3 regions of the Hydrotalea lipotrueae genome follow, and region 1 is predicted to be linked to each of the others. Evidence: riboswitches for the same ligand, from Rfam matches in the RefSeq annotation. Region 1 holds a riboswitch; each other region holds the start of a gene.
The links. Region 1 has a riboswitch for cobalamin ahead of JK139_RS15000 (ribonucleoside-diphosphate reductase small subunit). Riboswitches for the same ligand answer to the same signal wherever they lie in the genome.
Positions count from the first base shown of each region.

Region 2: another riboswitch for cobalamin. It lies ahead of JK139_RS11045 (TonB-dependent receptor plug domain-containing protein); the one in region 1 lies ahead of JK139_RS15000 (ribonucleoside-diphosphate reductase small subunit).
Region 3: another riboswitch for cobalamin. It lies ahead of metE (5-methyltetrahydropteroyltriglutamate--homocysteine S-methyltransferase); the one in region 1 lies ahead of JK139_RS15000 (ribonucleoside-diphosphate reductase small subunit).

Region 1 is NZ_JAESDL010000044.1:718-6,094, forward strand. Features, by position in the region: gene trxA (thioredoxin) at 1-307, shown strand, start outside; gene JK139_RS14985 (class I SAM-dependent methyltransferase) at 391-987, shown strand; gene JK139_RS14990 (hypothetical protein) at 1,037-1,201, shown strand; gene JK139_RS14995 (hypothetical protein) at 1,324-1,665, shown strand; cobalamin riboswitch at 1,893-2,079, shown strand; gene JK139_RS15000 (ribonucleoside-diphosphate reductase small subunit) at 2,195-3,166, shown strand; gene JK139_RS15005 (ribonucleoside-diphosphate reductase subunit alpha) at 3,215-5,377, shown strand, end outside.
Region 2 is NZ_JAESDL010000018.1:28,601-33,977, reverse strand. Features, by position in the region: gene JK139_RS11055 (APC family permease) at 1-803, opposite strand, end outside; gene JK139_RS15550 (hypothetical protein) at 996-1,277, opposite strand; partial or broken gene JK139_RS15895 (TMEM175 family protein) at 1,369-1,529, opposite strand; cobalamin riboswitch at 1,686-1,876, shown strand; gene JK139_RS11045 (TonB-dependent receptor plug domain-containing protein) at 2,010-3,944, shown strand; gene JK139_RS11040 (DUF6580 family putative transport protein) at 3,960-4,565, shown strand; gene JK139_RS11035 (ABC transporter substrate-binding protein) at 4,617-5,377, shown strand, end outside.
Region 3 is NZ_JAESDL010000033.1:7,219-12,595, reverse strand. Features, by position in the region: gene JK139_RS14315 (hypothetical protein) at 1-601, shown strand, start outside; gene JK139_RS14310 (hypothetical protein) at 681-866, opposite strand; gene metE (5-methyltetrahydropteroyltriglutamate--homocysteine S-methyltransferase) at 1,006-3,333, opposite strand; cobalamin riboswitch at 3,508-3,698, opposite strand; gene JK139_RS14300 (DUF3050 domain-containing protein) at 4,036-4,845, opposite strand.

The sequences.
Region 1 (5,377 bases):
ATGGAAATACAAAGGCAACTTGCCTGCTATTATTGATTTTTATGCAGACTGGTGCGGGCCTTGCAAAATGGTAGCTCCTGTTTTAGAGGAATTATCGAATGAATATGAAGGAAAACTGATTGTTTATAAAGTAGATACCGAAAAAGAACAGGAACTGGCTGGCGTATTTGGCATTCAAAGCATACCTACTTTTTTATTCATACCGGCAGAAGGTCAACCCATGATGCAGCCCGGTGCTTTACCCAAAAAAGTATTTAAACAGGTAATTGAAGAAGAATTACTGCCTATTGCAAGTGAAGAAAAATAAAGAAAAGTGAGAACCCGGGTTATATTGTAATAATTGTGCCCGCTATTTTTATTGTTAATGGGTGATATTGAAAAAAGAATAAAATGATGACAAATTTTTGGGACCAACGGTATGCAGAAAATGACTCAGTGTATGGATTAGAACCAAACCAGTTTTTCAAAACATTTATTGATAACAACAAACCGGGCACAATATTATTACCCGCCGAAGGCGAAGGGCGCAATGCCATTTATGCTGCACAGCAAGGGTGTACCGTTGATACATTTGATTACAGTGCAGTAGCAAAAGAAAAAGCACTGCAACGTGCAGCATCATTGGGTGTCACTATTCATTATGAAGTAAAAGATATCAATGATTATGTTCCGGAAAAACAATATGATGCGGTAGCACTCATTTATGTGCATTTACCCGAACCCCTCCGAAAAAAGTTTCACGCCAATGTAGTAGCCTCCATAAAACCCGGTGGTTACTTAGTGGTAGAATCTTTCAGCAAAGAACAAATACATCATAAAAGTGGAGGACCAACCGATCCTAATTTATTATACGATGCACCCACACTCTGTGCCGATTTTCAATTATTACATATTATCAGTTGTGGCCAAAAAGAAGTAATCCTTTCAGAAGGAAAATTTCATTCAGGCAGTGCCGATGTGTTGCGATTAGTAGCCCAGAAGTTGTAATTTATTACTGCGTGGATGAATAGGCTATGCAATGCACCAATTTTGATGCATGGAACATCAACTTTTTTATGAAAAGAATATTGCTGCTTGTAATTGTATTGATTGCATTTTCAACTGCCTGCAAAACAAACACAAAACCCCCATTACCAGCGATGACGATACAACAAAAGTTGATGTTGACCTGAATGGCCGGCCTTTCAGATGCCGCCGGTAAAAGGCAATGGGGCAAAAAGTAAATGAATTAAAAAACTACCTCCACTAACTACCAGTCAGCACAATGCTTTATTACCCGAACAATTGCTCAACTTAAAAAGAAGCAGTTTTGAGGCAACCCACATGATGGGCTTTTCAACCGCAGATGCTACTTATAAAAACGAAGATGGCAGCCAAAAAATTAAATTAACGCTATTTGATTGTGCAGGCGATGCCGGAGCAGGTATTTATTCGCTGAATCATCTTACAAAAATGAATATTCAATCCGAATCAGAAGACGGCTACACCAAATCAATTGATTTTATGGGGCAAAAAGACATGGAAACATATCAAAAAAACAACAATAAATACGAATTAATTTTTTTAGCAAACGATAGATTACTCATTAACATAGAAACCAACACACTTTCTGAGGATGAACTAAAACCGGCGGCAGCTTCACTTCAAATTAAAATCCCATCCTAATTCCATTATTTTTCGATATATTTTATCTGAAAACCCAATATCTCCAAAGTATTGAATCCAAAAATTTTTCACAGGCCTTCCACAAATTGTATTCGTTAAAAAAAATCATTCCTTTGTATGAGGTGGATTGAACAAAAAAGATTAGTGCAGTTTTTTTTGTTTGAAGAGAAATATGTTTTCAACATGGGGTTAATAACAATTTTGCCATTTAAACCCAAGCTTAACTATTTTGCTGCTCGGTTTAGGGTTTCCTTCACATGGAATGAATAGGGAATCAGGTGTAAGTCCTGAACTATCCCCGTAGCTGTTACCCATTTTCAAATGTTTTGGCAAAACACACCACTGTTTCAAAAGAAATGGGAAGGTAGCCAAATCATGGGAAGTCAGAAGACCTGCCTTAAACCAACACATAGCAATGCTTTCGGGCGAAAAGCAGGTTAGTTCAGTATAGGCCGGCAACCACTTATTCCGGTTTATATAACAACCACTTCAGCACCGAATATTCATAAAACAAAAAAATTGTAATACTATGAGCAGTGATGAAATTTTATTGAAAGAAAACAAAGATCGCTTTGTAATTCTGCCCATTAACTATCCGGCTATTTGGGAAAAATACAAACAACATGAAGCCAGTTTCTGGACCGCAGAAGAGATTGATTTGAGCTCAGATTTAAAAGATTGGGAAAACCTGAATAACGGCGAACGCCATTTTATTTCACATATCCTCGCCTTTTTTGCAGCCAGCGATGGAATTGTCAATGAAAATTTAGCGGTTAATTTTATGAGCGAAGTTCAACTGCCGGAAGCACGCTGTTTTTATGGCTTTCAGATTATGATGGAAAACATTCACTCAGAAACCTATGCGTTGTTAATAGATACTTACATTAAAAATCCCGAAGAAAAAAACAGATTATTTCATGCCATAGATACTGTGCCTGCCGTAAAGAAAAAAGCAGAATGGGCTTTGCGCTGGATAACCAATGGCAATTTTGCAGAAAGACTGGTTGCGTTTGCAGCCGTAGAAGGCATTTTTTTCAGTGGCAGCTTCTGCTCTATTTTCTGGCTCAAGAAACGAGGTTTGATGCCCGGATTAACTTTCAGTAACGAATTGATTTCACGTGATGAAGGTTTGCACTGCGAATTTGCATGCCTGTTGTATAAAATGCTGCAAAACAAATTATCGGAAGCACAGGTAAAAAGCATTATTACTGATGCAGTGACCATTGAAAAAGAATTTATTACGGAAGCACTACCGGTAGATTTAATTGGTATGAATGCCAAATTAATGCAACAATACATTGAATTTGTGGCCGACCGCTGGTTGGTTGAACTGGGCTACCCAAAGGTGTACAATGCCACCAATCCATTCGACTTTATGGAAATGATTTCGCTACAAGGCAAAACCAATTTCTTTGAAAAAAGAGTGGGCGACTATCAAAAAGCCGGTGTAATGAGTACCAACAATGTATCACAATCTTTTTCATTGGATGAGGATTTTTAAAGTAATTCAATATCCCAATAAAATAATTTCAATTAAAATAGTTTGACCATGCACGTAATAAAAAGAGACGGAAGAAAAGAAACCGTAAAATTTGATAAAGTAACCGCACGAATACAAAAATTATCCTACAGCCTTAGCCCAATGGTGAATGTGATTGATGTAGCCAAAAAAACCATTGAGGGTATTTACGATGGCGTACACACTGCAGAATTAGATAATTTAGCTGCCGAAACCGCCGCATCGCTCACCATTACGCACCCCGACTATGCTATTCTGGCTTCACGTATTGCCGTAAGCAATCTACACAAAAACACCATCAAAAGTTTTTCTGCAACCATGCGGCTTTTATACAATTACACTGATACACATTCCGGAAAAAAAATGCCATTAATAGCAGATGATGTAATGGAAGTAATTGAAACCAACGCAGAATTATTAGACAGTACCATTATTTATGACCGCGATTTTGCCTTTGATTATTTTGGATTTAAAACATTAGAAAAATCATACCTGCTTAAAATCAATGGCAAAATTGTAGAACGGCCGCAACACATGTATATGCGGGTAGCCATTGGTATTCATAAAAAAGATGTAGAAAGCGCCATTAAAACCTATCATTTAATGAGTGAGCGCTGGTTTACCCATGCTACACCTACCCTGTTTAATGCAGGCACACCCAAACCACAAATGAGCTCCTGCTTTTTGTTAACCATGAAAGAAGATAGTATTGATGGCATTTATGATACATTAAAACAAACCGCAAAAATATCGCAAAGTGCGGGTGGTATTGGATTAGCCATTCATAATATACGTGCTACGGGCAGTTATATTGGCGGCACCAATGGCACCAGCAATGGCATTGTGCCTATGCTGCGGGTATTTAATGATACAGCACGATATGTAGACCAAGGAGGCGGTAAAAGAAAAGGCGCCTTTGCAGTGTATTTAGAACCCTGGCATGCCGATGTATTTGAATTTTTAGACCTGAAAAAAAATCACGGCAAAGAAGAATTGCGGGCAAGAGATTTATTTTATGCACTATGGATTCCCGATTTGTTTATGAAACGAGTAGAAGCCAACGAAGAATGGAGTTTATTTTGCCCTAATGAAGCACCCGGCTTAAGCGACTGCTGGGGCGAAGCTTTTGAAAAATTGTACACACAGTATGAAGCAGAAGGCAGGGCCCGCAAAACCATTAAAGCACAAGAGCTTTGGTTTAAAATAATGGAATCGCAAATAGAAACCGGCACACCTTATATGTTGTATAAAGATGCTGCCAACCGCAAAAGCAATCAACAAAACTTAGGCACCATTAAAAGCAGTAACCTATGTACTGAAATTATGGAGTACACGTCGCCTGAAGAAGTGGCGGTATGTAATCTGGCTTCGCTGGCATTGCCACGCTTTGTAGAAAACGGCAGTTTTAATCACGAAAAATTATATGAGGTTACTTATACCGCTACCATTAATTTAAACCGCATCATTGATCATAATTATTATCCGGTAGAAGAAGCCAGAAATTCAAACCTAAAACACCGCCCCATTGGTTTAGGTGTACAGGGGTTGGCAGATGTGTTTATTTTATTACGCCTGCCTTTTGAAAGTGACTTAGCTAAAATGTTAAATAAAGAAATTTTTGAAACTATTTATTTTGCTGCCATGACAGCCAGTAAAGACCTGGCCATTCAGGAAGGTGCTTATGAAACATTTGCCGGCTCACCCTTATCAAAAGGTATTTTCCAGTTCGATATGTGGGATGCAACCCCTTCTAACCGTTGGAACTGGGAAGCACTGAGGCAGGAAGTAAAACAATATGGCGTTCGCAATTCATTACTGGTTGCACCCATGCCCACAGCCTCTACCTCGCAAATACTCGGCAATAATGAATGTTTTGAACCCTACACTTCTAATATTTATACCAGAAGGGTATTAAGCGGTGAATACATCATAGTAAACAAACATTTACTGAAAGATTTAATTCAATTGGGTTTGTGGAATAACACCATGAAAACGAAGATTATTGCGGCCAATGGTTCTATTCAAAACATAGCAGAAATACCCGCAGATATTAAAGAATTGTACAAAACAGTTTGGGAAATTAAACAAAGAAATATTATTGATATGGCTGCCGACAGAGGTGCATTTATCTGCCAATCGCAATCATTGAATTTGTTTGTAGATGCTCCCAACTCATCCAAACTTACTTCTATG
Region 2 (5,377 bases), on a different contig from region 1:
ACATAAGCAATTTCTGTTTCATTTTTCATCTGATGAAAACCGATAACCCGATAATAACTCAGGTTTACCAATAAGTACAATACAATAATGATGGTAATGCCCATAAAAATACCACGGGGCATATTTTGGGCCGGCTTGTTGATTTCATTACCAAAATTGATGGTTTGCTGATAGCCTCCATAAGTAAACGATACAGCTATGAGACTAATCCCTAAACTTTGAATCCAGCTCATATGTGGAGTGCTATCAGCCATAACACTTGCTGTTGCTACTGCCTGATGATATGGAAAAAACAAGGCCGCAATGAGTACCACTATCATTCCTATTTTAATTAGCATTAAAATATTTTGAGCCTTTGCACTCATACGCAAACCCATTAAATTAATACCATAAAACACTAAAATAGCCCCGGCACTGATAATGGCTTTATCAATATCCGTCCACTGATGACCGGGAAACAATTTTGTAATATAACCACTTCCTATTAATGCAACGCCACTTAGTGATGCAGCATTGCTGATTAAAATGATACAGTTAATGGCAAAGGCAATACTAGGATGATAGGCTACTGAAAATATTTTATAATACCCGCCGGTAACCGGGTAACGGCTACCTATTTCCGCATATGTTAAAGCACCACAAAAAGCTATCAATCCACCCAATATCCATGCAGTAAAATAAACAGATGGCGTAATGGCATCCTTGGCAGAAGTAGCGGCGGTTCTGAAAATACCCATTCCAATTACCAGCCCTACTACAATCATGGTAAAGCTAAACAAATTCAGTTGTTGTTTTCCCTGCATGTTGCTAAAGTATGGCACTCAATATAGTAAAGAAATCAATGAAACACAGAAAAAGCTGTTCATTCTATAGGCCACTTTCTATCCATGCATAAATAGCAGGATAGATACCACCCTAAAAACCGACCCATGAATTGAACATAAAGCATCATTTTCCGGCAATAAGCAATGGCACATATCTGTTCAAAAAACAGCTCAATATATTGGTTTAGAAGTTGAGATGATTCTTTTTTCAATACGCCTGTCCGGCACAATCCAAATAACAGCTACTACCCCATATAAAAACAAAGCCACCCAGGCATTCCAAAATCCAACTGCAATGGCAATAATATAAATATAAACTGAAACTTTTCCCTTAACATCATTGTTTATGACTGCAGCTAAAGCAGCCTCTTTTCCATGCAATGCAATTAACGTACGAACCAAAATAAAGTAAGCAATGGCATTCATTAATAACACAAAGCCATACAATACCACCGGTAAACTTTCAAAATGATTTCACCATCCATCCCGACACAAATGGTACCAATGACAACCAAAAAAACAAATACAAATTTTCAATAATATTTTACCGTTTACAAGCGCAACACTTTGCATTAAATAAATGGTGGTGGTTACTCCAGTAAATTCCAATATAAATAAAACTCAAATATAACTTAGCAATACCGGCCATATTGCTTGTAATGCACTAAATGTAGCAGTATGTGGCACTTTAAACTCTAACACCATTATGGTAATAATTATGGCTATTACGCCATCGCTAAAAGCTTCCAATCTTCCTTTTCCCATGGTGAATCATTCGGTGAAAAAATGAAATTAAATAAAAAATGTACAATTCAAAGCAATTACTATTTTTGCCTTGTATTTGGTTCTTTTTATTGCATTGCAAGCCATTCTTTCAACGGTATGCATTGTGATAGAAGGATTAAAAGGGAAACCGGTGTAATTCCGGTGCTATCCCCGTAGCTGTAAGGGCCTCAGTAAAAGAGAAAGCGATAACAACCACTGTTCCTAAAACGGAATGGGAAGGTGCTAAAGCCCCAAGCCAGAAGACCTGCCAGATACAGCCTCATTGAAAAATGAGTTTGTCATTCACGGCTTTCGGGTGAAAAGCATGGAATGTAAAAGACTGTCTGCAGCAGTCGATTATATTTCTCCGTTTTTTTGTTTTCCTGAAAGCTCATTGTTTCATTTTAAAAACAATCAACAATGAGCAAAAAATTAACGCTCCTTCTTACATCCATAGCTTTGGGCTATGCAGCTTTTGCACAACAAGACTCTATGGCCACCCGCCAGTTAAACGAGGTGGTAGTAACCGCTTCTAAAACACCTATTAAAGAATCAGAAACGGGTAAAATTGTAACCGTAATTGATCAAAAAACCATTCAAAACCATGCAGGCAGCAGTTTAGCTGCATTGTTGAATACACAGGCAGGTTTTTTTATTAATGGCAGCAACAATGCATTGGGTACTAATTTAGATTTGTACTTCCGTGGTGCTTCTGGAGGCAATATGTTAATTGTGATTGACGGAGTGCCGGTGTACGACCCCTCACAAATCAACAATTCATTCGACCTGAATAATATTCCTTTAGACCAGGTAGAACGTATTGAAATTCTGAAAGGCGGACAAAGTACTTTATGGGGCAGCAATGCCGTTGCAGGTGTTATTCAAATTTTTCTAAAAAAAGAAGCCAAAAAGAAAATGGCCCTGAATGCCAACGCATCTTATGGCACTTATAACACTTTCAATAGTGGTGCCGGCATTAGCGGCTCGCTTAAAAAATGGGATTATTTGGTGCAGTACAACTACATTAAAAGCGCCGGTTTCCCTGCTGCTTATGATAGTACGGGTAAGCAGAACTTTAAAAAAGATGGTTTTGAGCAAAGCAGCGTAATGGCTGAAACCCGTTACCATTTTTCGCCTTCATTAACAGCAAAAGCGTTTGGCAATTTTAGCCATTACCAAACCGATTTACCTGCCGGTGCTTTTACCGATGAAAAAGATTATACCCTTAACAATAAAAATAATTTGGGTGGACTGGCATTAGATTTTCAACACAAAAAAGTAAACTGGATTTTACAGGGAAGTTACCAGCAAACCAACCGCCATTATGTAAACGACAGCACTTATGTTTCGAGCCCTTATTACAATTATTCGAACCAGCAATATAACGGCAATACCACTACGTTAGAAACCTTTGGCAGTATCCGTTTCCAAAAACATATTCGCCTGGTTTCGGGTATTCAGTACCAACATCAAAACACCAGCCAAAGCTATTTTAGTACCGGACCTTACGGACCCTACACTTCTGAACTGGGACAAGACAGCGCCAATGTTAACCAGCTTTCGGCGTATGCCTCTTTGCTGTTGCTGAATATTCATGGGTTTAATTTTGAAGCCGGTGGCCGCGTTAACCACCATTCCATTTATGGTAACAATGCAACTTATACCCTTAATCCCTCATTTGTAATTGATGAAAATACCAAGTTATTTATTAACATTTCATCAGGCTATAATATTCCTTCGTTGTATCAATTGTATAGCGCTTATGGCAACAAAAATTTAAAACCTGAAAGCAGTACTACTTATGAAATTGGACTCCAAACCCAAAGCACAGATAAAAAAATGAGCCTGCGCCTTGCTGCATTTAAAAGAGATACCAAAAACCTGATTATTTTTTATACCGATGCCAATTACAACAGCTACTACATCAATCGCGACCAACAACACGACTATGGCTTTGAAGTAGAAAGCAATACACAAATTGGTACAATTGGCACCTGGAGTAATAATCTTACCTATATTGACGGGCATGGCATTCAAAATGGTGTTAGTGTAAACAACCTGTTCCGACGTCCTAATTTTGTGATGAACAGTGTACTTACCCTTTCGCCCGTAAAAGGCTTTACCATTGCACCGGCCTTTAAATACGTAGGTACTCGTTTAAAAGGGCCTTATGATATTGGACCTGATTTACAGCCCGCTTATTATACTGTTGACTGTTTTATCAGCTACCGGGTTAACAAACAAATTCGCCTGTTTACTTCGCTCAACAATATTACCGACCAACAATATTTTGATATTGTAGGCTATAACAGCAAACGCTTTAATATGATGACAGGGGCTTATTTTAACTTTTAAATTAAAACAATCGTTATGTCTATTCAAAAATTCAATCCGGCAACAGCAATTGTATTGTTGTTTATTTTATTAGCCGCTGCTTTGCGTATTTGGAATGCCGGCAGTACCCTATCGCCTTTGGCCAATTTTACGCCCATTGGTGCCATGGGGCTATTTGGTGGTACTTATTTCAATCAGCCCTGGAAAAAATATGCATTTCCTTTAGGTGCTCTTTTTTTTAGTGATGTGATAATGATGCATACCATTTATGCAGGTTACGGTAACGGGTTGCTGTACAAAGGATGGATATACACTTATCTTGCATTTGCAGTAATTGTTTTAATAGGCACATTGATTAAGCATGTAAAAATGAGTACGGTAATCACCGCGGCATTTGCGGCTGCACTGGCACACTGGATTATTACAGACTTACCCGTTTGGTGGTTTGGTGGATTAGATATCAGAAACGGCCAACGCTTACAGCGCAATTGGGATGGGTTTGTTCAATGTTATGTTCAGGCTTTACCCTTTTTAAGGAATATGCTGGTAGCCAATATTGTATACGGCGCCATTTTTTACGGCAGTTTTGAATGGCTGCAAAAAAAATATCCGGCCTTATCAGTGCATGCGGTTTCAAAATAATAAACGTACAGGGCTTGCTGCAGTAGCCCTGTTTTTTCTTAAACCCATACTATGCTAAAAATTGTTTCCTTTTTGCCGGCCGCCACACAAATGATATATGATATGGGCCTCGACCATATGCTCTATGGTATTACCTTCGAATGTCCTGAACCTGCCCTTTCTCAAAAACCCAAAGTGGTTCGCTGTGTTTTAGAAGACAACCATTTAAGCAGCACTGAAATTGATACTATTTTTTCTGCTGCGAAAGCATCGGGAAAAAGCTTGTATTATGTGGATGAAGATTTACTCCAACAAATAGAACCCGATATTATTTTTACACAGGATGTTTGTGAAGTATGTCAGATTGATACGGCCTGCACTGCCGCTGCCATTGCCCGATTGAAGAAGCAACCACAGTTAATTGCCTTAACACCGCAAACACTGCAGGATGTGTATCAAACTGCCATCACTATTGCTACTGCCATAGGTAAAGAAGAAAAAGCATATCAGTACCTGGCACAACTGCAACAAACCACAAACCATATTTTAGATAAACTTCGTCAGCACCAAATGCCGCTTAAAACCGTGGCATTGTTGGAATGGATACAACCCATTTATAATTGCGGACATTGGATTCCTTACCAGATAGCCATGGCCGGTGGCATAGACATGCTCAGCCATCCCGGTGGCGATTCCATTGTTACCCCCTGGAGCAAAATTGTACGTTACAATCCGGAAATTATCATCATTGCACCCTGTGGCTTTTCCATTCATCGTGCAAAAGAAGAAATACATCTTTTAACTCAATTTCCGGAATGGAATGGTTTAAAAGC
Region 3 (5,377 bases), on a different contig from region 1:
TACTGGCGATCTATATATAGAATGGTTACATAGAAAATACAAAAGCTCTGGTCCGGATTTTGGGCTAAAAACAAAATTAGTATGGGATTATTTTACAGCAAATAATGCGCAGTCGGGCAATAGTTTAGAATCTTTCACACTAAACTATATATCTGCTCCGGTATTATTTGAATATTGTATTTCCTTTAAAAATAAAGTTACAAGTGCCCGCTATATAGCACCCTCATCTACTACACAAACCTATATTTACAGTCATTCATATGGAGATAATATTGTAAGCAACACTACGGTCAATCCGGGTGGGTATAGTCCAGGCGGAGTTCCATTTTCTGATGCAATATTTTTGTATGCCGGGCCATCCATTAATTTTCTCGCTAAAGCTTTTCACAATCAAAATGGCAACGAATATGTTTTAAACAATAACCAACTAAATTCATCGTATGTTGGGTTTGTAGGTGGTGTATGTTTATATCTTTTTATGATTAATATAGATATATCATATCAAAGGGGTTTTACAAGTATTTATAATAATTCAAATGTTGTATTAAGTGGATTCTTAGTTAGACTGGGTTTTAACTTATCGAGAAGAAAATTTAATTAGTTGTATACACCTATCCTATATACAGGCAGTTTGCACCTATATTTTTCTATAGGTGAAGCAGGATGTAAAATGACTACATTTACAATTTCAACAATCCTTCCCTTACTGTATCGGCCATAGCGTTACTGTGTCTGTATGCTGCCTTTTCTGTAATACCTATATTGATGGGCATTGTGTTAGTGTGGCCATAAGTTGCATAAAAATAGGCACAGGTATAGCCACAGCACATTAATGCTTTTGATTGATGCATGTTAGTGTACTGCACAAAAAGCGAAAAATTTAAAACAACTCATACAATCATATAAACAAATAGCAGTATCAATTGACTATGATAAATAATATTTAATTATTTAATAAGTTATAATTAGGTAATTACAGTATGCAATTACCTAATTATCAAATTATCAATTTTTAGGTTGATGGACAGATAATCGCAACTCTTTTGCAGCATTTACCATTTCTACCAATGCTTTTTTTGTTTCATCCCAATGCCTTGTTTTCAGACCGCAATCAGGATTTACCCATAGTTTTTCAGCAGGTATAAACGCTTTTGCTTTTTCCATTAATGCTATCATTTCTGCTTTAGAAGGAACCCTTGGCGAATGAATGTCATAAACACCGGGACCAATTTCGTTGGGATATTTAAAATCGGCAAAAGCATCCAGCAATTCCATTTGTGAACGACTGCATTCAATTGTAATCACATCGGCATCCATGTCGGCAATATTTTGAATGATGTCGTTAAATTCAGAATAGCACATATGTGTATGAATTTGTGTTTCATCATGTACACCACTTGCCGATATTCGGAATGCTCCAACAGCCCATTGTAAATATTCCTGCCAATTTTCTTTTCGTAATGGTAACCCTTCACGAATGGCTGGTTCATCTATCTGTATAATTTTTATACCTGCTTTTTCCATATCCATTACTTCATCACGGATGGCAAAAGCAATCTGTTTACAGGTTTCACTGCGTGGTTGATCATTACGAACAAAACTCCATTGCAAAATAGTAACAGGGCCTGTAAGCATTCCTTTAACACATTTTTGGGTTAACGATTGAGCGTAAGAAGTCCACCGCAATGTCATTGGTGCAGGGCGGCTTACATCGCCATAAATAATTGGTGGCTTTACACAACGGCTGCCATAGCTTTGTACCCAGCCGTCTTGGGTAAATGCAAATCCGTTTAATCGTTCACCAAAGTATTCCACCATATCATTGCGTTCAAATTCTCCATGCACCAATACATCAATACCCATTGCTTCCTGCCAACGGATGGCCTCTGATATTTCTTTTGCAACTAAATCATCGTATTGCTCTTGTGTAATTTCGCCTTTTTTAAGCTTAGTCCTCCAACTTCTTACCTCGGCAGTTTGTGGAAATGAACCGATAGTAGTAGTGGGGAACATGGGTAATTGCAAGGCTTTACGTTGCTTAATTTTTCTCAAAGAAAAATCATTGAAGCGCTGTGTATCTTTTTCAGTAATAGCAGCAACACGTTGTTTTACGCTCTGATTGTGAATAAGAGTTGATATTTTCCTACTTTGATGTGCCTCCATATTTTCCTGCAATTTTAAAATTGCATCTGCCTGATGTTCCTTATTTGCCAATTGTTTCAGCGTTACCACTTCGTCAATTTTTTGTTTTGCAAAGGCAAGCCACTGTTTAATTTCAGGTTTTAATGTTTTATTGTTTGTTTCTAATTCCAGATCGCAAGGTGAATGGATTAATGAACAAGAAGGAGCAATCCAAATCCTTTCTACTCCAATTATTTTAACTGCTTTATCAATTAATGCAAGCGACTGCTGAAAATCATTTTTCCAAATGTTTCTGCCATCCACTAAGCCTAATGAAAGATTGGTTTTTGTTTTCACAAAATCAGTTGCTAAGATATCGTCTAACTGTGATGGGCAGCGTACCAAATCAAGATGTATTGTTTGCACAGGAAGGCTTAATACGGTTTGTAGATTTTGCCCATAACATTCAAAATAGCTTGTTAAAATTATATGAAGGCCGGGTAATTTATTCTTTATTTTCTGATATGTTTTTACAATAATTTGTTGTTCTGATTGGCTCAAGTCAAGTGCTAAACAAGGTTCATCAAATTGGATATAGTGGGCATTAGCATCATCTAATTTTTTCAATATTTCCAAATAAACAGGCAACAGTCTTTCGATGAGTTCAAGCCTGTGAAAGCCTTCTTCTTTTTCCTTACCCAAAAGTAAGTAAGATACTGGCCCCAGTAGTACAGGCTTTGCCTGAATACCATTTGCTTTTGCTTCTAAAAACTCATTTAACACTTTATTTGAATATAAAGTAAATTTTTGAGTGGCAGTAAATTCAGGAACAATGTAATGGTAGTTGGTATCGAACCACTTAGTCATTTCCATGGCAGTAACATCATAGCCATCTTTTTGGTACCCTCTTGCCATTGCAAAAAGCAAATCAATGTCTGGCAATTGTTTTGTTTCCATCAATGAATGATACCTTTCCGGAATTGCTCCAACCATTAAGCTGATATCCAATACATGGTCGTAAAAAGAAAAGTCATTGCAAGGTATCAGGTCAATACCTAATTCTTTTTGTAATTGCCAGTTTTGCTGGCGAATGGTTTTACCTGTTTGCAGTAATTGCTGTACAGGAATTTTGCCCGACCAATATTGCTCGGAAGCTTTTTTGAGTTCACGTTGGCTGCCTATCCTCGGGTAGCCTAAGTTGTGTGTTTGCATTTTTTGATGCTTTTAAAATGATGAAATCAGTTTAAAGCTCTTTTGCTAAACCTCATAATGTTTTGTAGAAGAAGTGAAAGAAATGGTATGCACACAATGAATCCTGCAAGAGTCAATAATCCTGCAAAATAATGGGCACATCAATTCTGACTGTCTGCTTCATTCCACGAAAGCATTGTCAACACGGTAAAGGCAGGTCTCCTGACTTGTAACATTTTTACCGTCCTTCCCATCTCGCTCAAGGCAAAACAGTGGATACACAAGGGTAAAAATTTAACGTTACTTACAGTTGCGGGACAGTTTGTGATTTGCACACAATTCCCTATTAATTTACGTTAAGTAAAACCTTTTCCGTTTGATGAAGAAATGTAGTAAAGAACTATTTGAATACAAATATATTATAACTTTCTATTAAAATTTCATCTCTGCAATTTTACCCTAAATCAAATCAAGCCATACATGTGTTATCGATTAGCCTTTCTTTTGTTTTTTTTGTCAACTTTAGTATTATTGTTCCTACTATTGTGACTATATAACACAAAACTTTTATTTAGGGTTTTATCCTTTTAACAGCAATTGAATATAACATTCATTCCGAAATCAATACCTTTAAAAATGAATGGTTGGTAATATTAACGGTTATCACGATAGCAAACCATTATTTATTATTTATGTCTGAAGCATTTCAGCTTACCTGCACCATTATTCTGCTTTTACAACGTTTAAGCTGGCAGTTGTTGTTGGTGCTATTATTTGTTTATAAACACCATCCCACAGGCTTATACGCTTTTGTAAAGAGGTAATAATTGCCTGTTCTGCTTCTTTCCAACGTTGTTCATCAGTACCACATAAGTTTGTTGTCATTTGCAGGGCAAGCTGGCTATGGTGGTTGCCGTCAACTTCAATGTGCTTTTCCAGATAATATTTGAAAATTGAGATACTTTGTGGAAAGTTTTTATGTATATCATTAACCATTGAAACAAACATCCCCGGAATTAAATCTTCGCGCCCAAATGTAAAGATGGCTGATTGCAAATAATCTTTTTGGCTGTTAATGATTTCAAATGTAAAGTCAACAAATTCACGTGCTGCTGACGGCACCTCAGCTGCTGCAAATGCAGTAACCATATTACCGGTATTTTTTAACACGCGGATAAATGTTTCCATTGGCTTAGTATCGGCGCCACATTGCTGCATGGCATCCAAATAAAGTTCAAAATGACTTTTTCTATGGCCAAAACTATCCATATCAGACTCTTCCCCCACTACTATTTCATTGATAAGGTATCTTGTATCAGCAGCACCTTTGGGAAACCAGGGGATGGCAGTACAGGTTAAATTATTTTGTAATGTCTTTAATAATGACATGAAGTCCCAAACAGCAAAAACATGATATTGCATAAAAACCTTCAGGTCATCCGTATTCCTAATGGCTGCATATACTTTATGCTGCATGATTTGTTGTCTGTAAGGCTCTATTGCCTTTTTTATATGCGCTATTGATTCGTTCATCTTTTAAATGTATTAATTTTATTAATTATTTAAATTAAGTATGCATTGTTTTTTTTGAAGCATGCAAAGTAATGAACAAATCATCTGCACAAAAATTTAATTAAGAGTAGGTAGATAAGAAAAAGCTATCAATCAATTGATACGCCCATGCTGCAATAAAGATGATAGTAAACTTAAGTTGATTGTTGGTTCCTATTAGGCCAACAGCACACAAATAATTATGTAGGCAAAATTTCTTTCATTTATTTTGATGAATCTACAATTAATGATAGACAAATTCAAAAATGACATCACTATTTTTTATCAAATAATTTTTCTGCATTTTTCTGCGAGTTCAGCGGGAAAAAAATCTTCCGCAGATAGCGCTGATGGATCAATCATTTACATTTTAATCCAACTCCCTGCCTTTTGCGCCTATACTTTGCGGGCTTTGCGTGAAAAAATAAACCACAACGGTAACAGAGGATTACACAGAAAATTTTTTACTTATTTTTAAAATCAACCTATTCTGTAGTTCATCTGCGGATTCATC